2 regions of the Citrobacter enshiensis genome follow, and region 2 is predicted to be linked to the other one. Evidence: predicted binding sites of a transcription regulator. Region 2 holds the regulator's gene; the other holds the start of a gene.

Region 1 (4,430 bases), 2.3 Mb from region 2:
CAGGCCGTTTTCTAAAAACAGCGTGGCAAACATCACAAAGTAGACAACGCTAACAACATGTGGATCCGCCAGCGCAGCAAAATCGTGTTGCCAGAGCGCAGCGATAATATCTTGAATGACAGCCATGGACTTTCCTGTGGAACCGCGTTTAAGTGCCTATTGTACTCTCGAATTGCCCGGGACGCTTTGATCCCGGACGCAACAAACGCAGACTTTTCTGCTGGAAGTGTCTGCAATTATGTCCATTGGCGGCAACTTTACACGATCCGGGTAAATCCTGCGGCTAAATCCTCAATAAGATCGTCAACATTTTCTAAACCAATATGTAAGCGAATGAGTGTTCCGCTGAAATCCACCACGCCTCCTGGGCGAATGGCTGCAATGTGCTCAGGTTGATTCGCCAGAATCAATGATTCAAAACCGCCCCATGAGTAGGCCATGCTGAACAGGCTGAAGTTATCGAGGTAGGCTGACATCTCGTCATTACTGAGCTTTTTATTCAGGACAAATGAAAACAAACCGCTGCTGCCTGAAAAGTCTCGTTTCCAGAATTCATGACCTTTGCTGCCGGGAAGCGCAGGGTGATTGACGCGCGCCACTTGCGGGTGGTTTGCCAGCCATTCAGCCACTTTCAGGCTGCTTTCATGATGCTGACGCAGGCGAACGCCCAATGTACGTAAACCGCGGCTGGTCATGTACGCCGTGTCGGCATCCAACATTTGTCCCATCAGATAGGCGTTCTCACGCAGTTGCTCCCAGCAGCGAGCGTTGGAAACCGCCGTGCCGACCATCGCATCAGAGTGGCCAATCAGATATTTTGTCCCCGCCTGAATCGAGATATCGATTCCAAAATCCAGCGCTTTAAATAGCACCCCGGCGGCCCAGGTGTTATCAATCATGATAATCGCATCAGGTGCAACTCGTCTGACGGCTTCAACAATCGCTGGGATGTCATGGACTTCCATTGTGATGGAGCCCGGGGATTCCAGGAAAACGATTCGGGTGTTGGGCTGAAGGTGTTTTACGATATCGGCGCCGACCATGGGGTCGAACCAGCCAGTGGTCACACCGAGTTTGGCGAGAATTTTGGTGCAGAAATCCTGGCTTGGCTCGTAGGCGGTGTTGGTCATCAGTACGTGATCGCCTTGCTCGACGAAGGCCAAAATGGTGTTGGCGACGGCTGCCGCACCACAGGGGAACAGGGCGCATCCGACGCCGCCCTCCAGTTCGCACATCGCTTCCTGGAGAGAGAAATGGGTCAACGTTCCGCGACGGCCATAGAAAAGCTCGCCGTTGGCGCGGTTGCGGGTGGCGTGTTTTTTCGCTTCAACTGTCTCGAATACCAGTGAAGAAGCGCGTTGAATCACGCTGTTTACCGATCCCAGGGTGTACTTTTTACTGCGCCCTGCATTCACAAATTGGGTATCAAGGTGTTTTTTTGCCATGTCGCACGACCTGTTTTTTTATACGTCTGGATGTCTAAACTAACATGAATGCTACATCGCGCATCCAGAGGAATCTCGATAAAGCAGAAAATTTTATCAAAATAACCTCTCGTGACTTTTTTACTGCGTAAGCGCAAGGAAAAGAAACCAAAGGTGCGGCAGTATGTAAATAGTAATGAGAACGACTATCAATTCGACGTCGTTTTGATATTATTGCGCTCAGATTTTGTGATTTGCGTCCTGGAGATACAGAGTGGGTAATAATTTGATGCAGACGGATCTTTCCGTCTGGGGTATGTATCAGCACGCCGACATTGTGGTTAAGTGCGTGATGATTGGTCTGATTCTGGCGTCAGTGGTCACCTGGGCTATCTTCTTCAGCAAAAGCGTTGAGCATTTCACGCAGAAGCGCCGACTCAAGCGTGAGCAGGAGCAGCTGGCTGAAGCCCGTTCTTTGGATCAGGCAAGCGATATCGCTTCTGAATTTGACGAAAAAAGTTATAGCGCGATGTTGATTAACGAAGCGCAAAATGAACTGGAACTGTCAGAAGGCAGTGAAGATAACGAAGGTATTAAAGAGCGTACAGGGTTCCGTCTGGAACGCCGCGTCGCAGCCGTGGGTCGTCATATGGGACGGGGTAACGGCTATCTGGCGACTATCGGTGCGATCTCTCCTTTTGTGGGTCTGTTCGGTACGGTATGGGGCATCATGAACAGCTTCATCGGTATCGCGCAAACGCAAACCACTAACCTTGCCGTTGTGGCTCCGGGTATCGCAGAAGCGCTGCTGGCGACGGCGATTGGCCTGATTGCGGCAATTCCTGCTGTGGTTATCTACAACGTCTTTGCGCGCCAGATTGGCGGCTATAAAGCGATGCTGGGCGACGTAGCGGCACAGGTGTTGTTGCTGCAAAGCCGTGACCTGGATTTGAACGCGAGTGTCTCCGCTCAGCCGGTACGTACCGCGCAGAAATTACGTGTAGGATAATGTTTCATGGCAATGCGTCTTAACGAAAACCTGGACGATAATGGCGAAATGCATGAAATCAACGTGACGCCGTTTATCGACGTCATGCTGGTTCTGCTGATCATCTTTATGGTGGCAGCGCCTCTGGCGACGGTGGATGTGAAGGTGAATTTGCCTGCCTCCTCCAGTGTGCCGCAACCCCGTCCGGAAAAACCGATTTACCTGTCGGTGAAGGCCGATAACTCCATGTTCATCGGCAACGATCAGGTCACGGATGAAACCATGATCAACGCGCTTAATACGCTGACCGAAGGAAAGAAAGACACCACGATCTTCTTCCGCGCAGATAAAACTGTTGATTACGAAACTATGATGAAGGTAATGGACTCGCTGCATCAGGCGGGTTACCTGAAAATTGGTTTGGTTGGCGAAGAGGTCGCAAAAGCGAAGTAATCGTTTTGCCGGACGGTGCCTGGGCCTGTCCGGCCTGCTTTCTGCGGCTCGTTGGCCGGGTAGGCGTTGCCGCCCGGCACAGCCCTACTCAACGTTTGGCCTGAAAACGTCCCCCACAAACGTTCTCTTTTCGCGTTTATTGTCGATTCTCATCCAGCGCAACCGTCGTGATATTGGCTGTCCGGTAATTGCCATCGGAAAGTTTGCGTGTCAGACGCAGTGTGGCCGTTTCCCGCGCCAGCAAGTGCTGCCAGCTGCTTTCCAGGCGAGCCATGATTTTGGCATGTAGCTCCGGGCGTTGTGCCGTGAGAGTGTTGATGATCGCGCCGTAAATCTCTTCCTTTACCTGAAGGGCATAGATTTCACGGCGGTTTTGCCATTTTAACCGCACCAGCGCGGCGGGAATTGACACCATCTCTTGCGCTACATTTTCAAGGATGGCATTTTTATTGGCAATTAACGCATCAAGATTTTGCTTTAAGATAAATTCATCACTTTTATCGCTATCTAAAGCTAAATAAACATTATTATCCTCAACGTCTTTCATTTCACTCATCTTCCAGAGAATAAAAAATAGGGGCGTTTTTCTCCCCGGTAATTAAATTAAGCCAAATTTTATTACCGTCGTCATTTATCCTTGTGGTTGTTTCTGCCATTATTTTGCTGACGGTTTGTGCATCAATGTCACCCTCGGCCTGCAGTGCGTTTATAAGGCGGGCAAACGTTTCAATTTTGGCAACACGGAACAGTCGATCTTTTAAATGGCGGTCGCGCTCTTCAAGTAGCATATTCCTGGACTGGCCAGTGGCAGTGGCGCTAATTAAAATATCTGGTTCATAATCGCTTAGAGTTATCTTTCCCTTAGCTAAATTTTCACTCTTTTCTGCGGTGCTGGGCTCAGCGGGGGAAGGCGATAAATGAAAGCGAGACGGAACAAGATGCTCGGGAAGCATGCTGGAATATCCTTTCCTGTCAATAGTATAACGAGTGTGTTTATAAGGCGGGTTTCGTTGACAATAGCATGGTGTAATTTTAAAATCAAAAAAAATGGAGCCAATAAATGAACAGTATTTTTTATTCTGTTATTACCCTGCTATTGCTTACCTTTGGTGTACTTGTCCTGATGCGAGGACTTAATAAAAATTATCCTGACGCGGGAGTAAGCGCAAGCCATCAGCAAGAACCGATGACGAAAGAAGAGGGTGAAGATCATTTTTCATCGCTCATGAATACTATTACACCGGTATGGTACTGGCGAGTTAATCATGAATATATCGATTTTCTTCACGCCACGATAAAACGGATGACGGTGGCTGAGTTGAATGGGACGCCAGGCTTGTTTGACGCGCAAAGGCGTTGTAGCGATCTTAATTCTGCGGTGTACAAATACTATGACAACATTAAAAAACGTTGCCTGAATGGAGAAAAGGTATCGCATTCTGATCTTGATGTACTCAATTTGCGACAATGTTTCCGGGAGTTCAGCCTGGAGGCTTATCCCTCCCTGGTCGCGCTGGTGTGGCCTGAATATCAGCGCTCGCCCGTAAAACCGGATGACGTTTGAG
Region 2 (4,430 bases):
CAGGCGGCAGCCGTCATGCGCCAGCACCTCCAGGAAGAAGGCGTGATCCAGTTCCTGTTAAAGTCGTATGTCGATGGCGAGTGGCGCTTTAACGTGCCCGTATTGTGGGAGCAGTACCCGCATATCGTGGGGTGGGAAACCATTCCCGCCTGGGATCATCCGGCATTGTTTATCCCAGGCGGCAATTCCCCCTACGTCACCGAGGCCTATCGTCACGATTTACTGACCCAATTTCCTCAGGCCCGGGCGCATGTGATTGCGGGTGCTGGCCATTGGGTGCATGCAGAAAAACCGGATGCCGTGCTACGCGCGATACGCCGGTATCTGGCGGATAAGGCTAACTGATTAAAAACTCAGCGTCCGCGCGCGATTACGTGCGTGGACGTTGGCGTGCCTCACTCGCTGATGTATGATGGCGCGCTATCCATCCGGGCATACGCCTGGCTGATTGTTTCCCCGAAGTCACCAAAATCATGGCCAAAGAACAAACGGACCGTACGACATTAGATCTGTTCGCGCACGAGCGTCGCCCGGGACGACCCAAAACCAATCCGCTTTCGCGTGATGAACAGCTACGCATTAACAAGCGTAATCAGCTTAAACGCGACAAGGTTCGTGGGCTTAAGCGTGTCGAACTGAAGCTGAATGCTGATGCCGTGGATGCGCTGAATGAACTGGCGGAAGCACGCAATATGAGCCGCAGTGAGCTCATTGAAGAGATGCTGACAAACCAGCTTATCTCGCTGCGTGGCCAGGGGTCTGTCTGAATTTCTGCTCTAAATCATAAATCGTGTAGCACAGAGTGCAGTCCTGCGTGTTTGCTGTTTCCGCATGCCTGACTGATCTGCTATGATTGCCCTTATCCGTGGGCAATACGCCACCACCATTTCAATAAGTTTCAAGAGGTTATTTTACTCATGGCAATCACTGGCATCTTTTTCGGCAGCGACACCGGTAATACCGAAAATATCGCAAAAATGATTCAAAAACAGCTTGGTAAAGACGTTGCCGATGTTCATGACATTGCGAAAAGCAGTAAAGAAGACCTGGAAGGGTATGACATTCTGCTGTTAGGTATTCCAACCTGGTACTACGGTGAAGCACAGTGCGACTGGGATGACTTCTTCCCTACCCTCGAAGACATTGATTTCAATGGTAAACTGGTGGCTCTGTTTGGCTGCGGCGATCAGGAAGACTACGCAGAATACTTCTGCGATGCGCTGGGCACCATCCGCGACATTATCGAACCGCGCGGCGCGACCATCGTAGGTCACTGGCCAACCGCTGGCTATCACTTCGAAGCTTCCAAAGGTCTTGCTGATGACGATCATTTTGTCGGTCTGGCTATCGACGAAGACCGTCAGCCGGAACTGACCGCTGAGCGCGTTGAAAAATGGGTTAAACAGATTTCTGCCGAACTGCATCTCGACGAAATCATCAACGCCTGATTTCGTGCGGCGCAGAAACTATCTGCGCCGCATCAATAGATAAAACCAATCAAAATAATTGCTACAAATTTGTAACTTTCCTGCCCATCCCTGTACAATGTTCGGGTGTTATTCTGGTATTGCACAGTGTGATTGTAGGCAGTACCACGTTTTGATTAATAATATTTGCCCGAGGCTTGCAGTTTTCATTTAGACATGGCAGTTCTATAATGATACGCATTCTCTCAAGTGCAATTACTGTCACTTCTTTAATGAAGTGAATCGTTTAGCAACAGGACAGATTCCGCATGACTGACAACAATACCGCATTAAAGAAGGCTGGCCTGAAAGTAACGCTTCCTCGTTTAAAAATTCTGGAAGTTCTTCAGGGACCGGATAACCATCACGTCAGTGCGGAAGATTTGTATAAACGTCTGATCGACATGGGTGAAGAAATTGGTCTGGCGACCGTGTATCGCGTGCTGAACCAGTTCGATGACGCCGGTATCGTGACCCGCCACAATTTTGAAGGCGGTAAGTCCGTTTTTGAACTGACTCAACAGCATCATCATGATCATCTTATTTGCCTCGATTGTGGCAAAGTGATCGAGTTCAGCGATGATTCTATCGAAGCGCGCCAACGTGAAATTGCGACTAAGCATGGTATTCGTTTAACCAACCATAGCCTCTATCTTTACGGTCACTGCGCTGAAGGCGATTGCCGCGAAGACGAACACGCGCACGACGCAAAGTAATATGCCCCCCAAAGAGCCAACCACGCGGTTGGCTTTTTTATGCCCAAAAAAAGACCCGCTATCAAAGCAGGTCTTTTTCCCTTCCAGTGAGTACATTTACTGTACTGTGTTTTTACTGCGAATTTCTTTCCAGATTTTATCGCAATCGGCTTGTACCGCCTGACCATTGCCCGTACGTGTCGCCTGAATACATTGCTGGTAATCCAGTACCCGCACGCTTTCTTCGTTAGCAAACTGCTTATGCTGGTCTTCTTTTTTCAGCACATTTAATACGCTTTGGCAGGCTTCGATTTTTTCCGGTGAACCTTGCGCGGTGTTAATGCACGCACTGTATGCCTCTTTAAGGCGGCTATCTTCCTTGGGTGCGGGAGATTGCGCGCAGGCCACCAGCCCTGACGCCATAATGGCGATGAGTAACATTTTTTTCATATAACGGTCCTCAACGATGCGGCAGAGAAATACCCTGCCGCGACTGGCATCAGAAAATAGTGAATGGGGCGATAACCATGAACTTCACGTCACGCTCATCCTGGAAGATGTTGCCATAACCGCCGCTCCAGCTTGGGATGTTGGAGTGGTTGTCATACTCGGTGAAGTGCAGTTTAAACATGGTGCCTTTGGCACGTCCTTCTTGCATGGTATAAACCGCATCAAGACTGTAGGAGGATTCTTCGATGGTTTTGTTTTTGTCGTAGAACGCATCCGGGTTGCTCTGCCAGGTAGCCGGTTTTGCATCCCAGGCATAGACGTACGATGCTCCCAGCGCCATACCTGGCAGATTCCAGTTCTTCAGGTCATACATCGCGCCGAAGAAGACCGCTTTTTCGCCGTTGGCGTTAAAGTCGGAACGGTTATCCCACCAGACATCCAGACGACCGTTTGAGGAGGCGTAGGTCGGCGTCATACGCTGCAAGAAGTAACCCTGCTGCCCGTCCGCTTTAACCCAGGTTCCTTCCAGACGCAGATCGACCACTTCCGCCACTTTGTAACCGAAAGTCAGTGCCTGCAACCATGCAGTGCCGTCGTAGATATCGTTCACACTGCGGTCATCAACTTTATCGCGTGCGCCGTAGAACTGGTAACTGGTGGTAAACGGATTCCCACCCAGATCGAATTTGTAGCTGGCTTTGGCAAAGTACTGATCGACATAGCCCTCAGACTGACCAAAGGCAGCCTCAAGAATAAGGTCATTTTTGAAATCGTATTTTGCGCCAACGGAGTGGAGGTAATCGACTTTGGTCTTTTTATCAGCCTGGTAGAATTTATCCACTTCAATGTGCCACGGCGCTTTATACTCGTTGGCCCACATATAGGAGAAGCTCAACGCACCCGCATCGCCATAGTCAAAGTTGGCTCCGGCTTCTGCCCCTTGATAGGTACCCGGCATAAAGCTCCAGTGCGGCGCTAACAGCGTCTGTCCGGTTGGCTGAATATAACCGGCACGTGCCCAGGTCGGACCATATTTAAATTTTGCAGCGGCTTTATAAAGGCTGATACCACTCTTATCGCCAGAGTAATCTTCGTCATAGCCTTTATTTTTTTTCGAGAATGCAATTTCGTTAGGGTGTCCGCTGTCGTCACTTTCCGCCATTTCAATTGCGGTAAACGCCGCAATATCCAGACCGAACATATCCGCTGCATAACCCGACTGGAAATCCAGGTTGGCGTTCCAGGTCGCGTGTGAAAGGTTGGTTTTGTATTTGTCTTCATCCGTGACGTCTTTACGGTCACGCTCACGCTGCCAGTAATAAATACCGCCTGTTAAAGTCGAATCGTCGATAAAGCCCGCGGCGCTTGCCTGCGGCGCAACCATCCAACCCGACATTGCTGTGATACCGGCAATAGCCAGCGCCAGCGTACTACGTTTGCCACTAAACGTACGCATATGTTAATCCTCTTTGACGTATAAAATGCTGCCGCCAAAGGCGAACAGCTAAAAATAAAAATTAAAAATAGCGCTGAGAAAACCTCATTGACTACAGTGAACAGACTATTTTTCGCGACGCGAATTATCAATCTCTTTCTGTAACCAGTATGTAATAATATGAGCGACCGCACATATTTCATTGCTTTTTGTTACACATTCAACAAATGCGAAAAATTATCATTAAAATGAAAAATACCGTTGATTTCCATGAAGATGAAAACGGTTACAGCGTTGAATTTAGTCACGACCTAAATTTCTGAGCACACTCATCAAAAAATCATTTATCGGATTAATTATTTTTTAGGTGCAATTAATTCGCTC

What was found. The regulator Fur, encoded in region 2, represses iron uptake genes when iron is present. The targets are predictions, from matches to a motif close to ATAATAATGAGAACNACTATCAA.
Region 1: exbB (tol-pal system-associated acyl-CoA thioesterase) is a predicted target of Fur. The motif match lies at 1,615-1,637, and genes of this name have one in related genera.

What each region holds. Positions count from the first base shown of each region.
Region 1 is NZ_CP119862.1:711,922-716,351, forward strand. It holds gene yghB (DedA family general envelope maintenance protein YghB) at 1-126, opposite strand, end outside; gene metC (cystathionine beta-lyase) at 258-1,445, opposite strand; gene exbB (tol-pal system-associated acyl-CoA thioesterase) at 1,699-2,433, shown strand; gene exbD (TonB system transport protein ExbD) at 2,440-2,865, shown strand; gene P2W74_RS03500 (cytoplasmic protein) at 3,002-3,412, opposite strand; gene P2W74_RS03505 (hypothetical protein) at 3,414-3,818, opposite strand; gene P2W74_RS03510 (ESA_00282 family adhesion-associated protein) at 3,926-4,429, shown strand.
Region 2 is NZ_CP119862.1:3,352,042-3,356,471, forward strand. It holds gene ybfF (esterase) at 1-345, shown strand, start outside; gene ybfE (LexA regulated protein) at 474-767, shown strand; gene fldA (flavodoxin FldA) at 918-1,448, shown strand; gene fur (ferric iron uptake transcriptional regulator) at 1,736-2,182, shown strand; gene P2W74_RS16145 (ChiQ/YbfN family lipoprotein) at 2,279-2,611, opposite strand; gene chiP (chitoporin ChiP) at 2,661-4,067, opposite strand.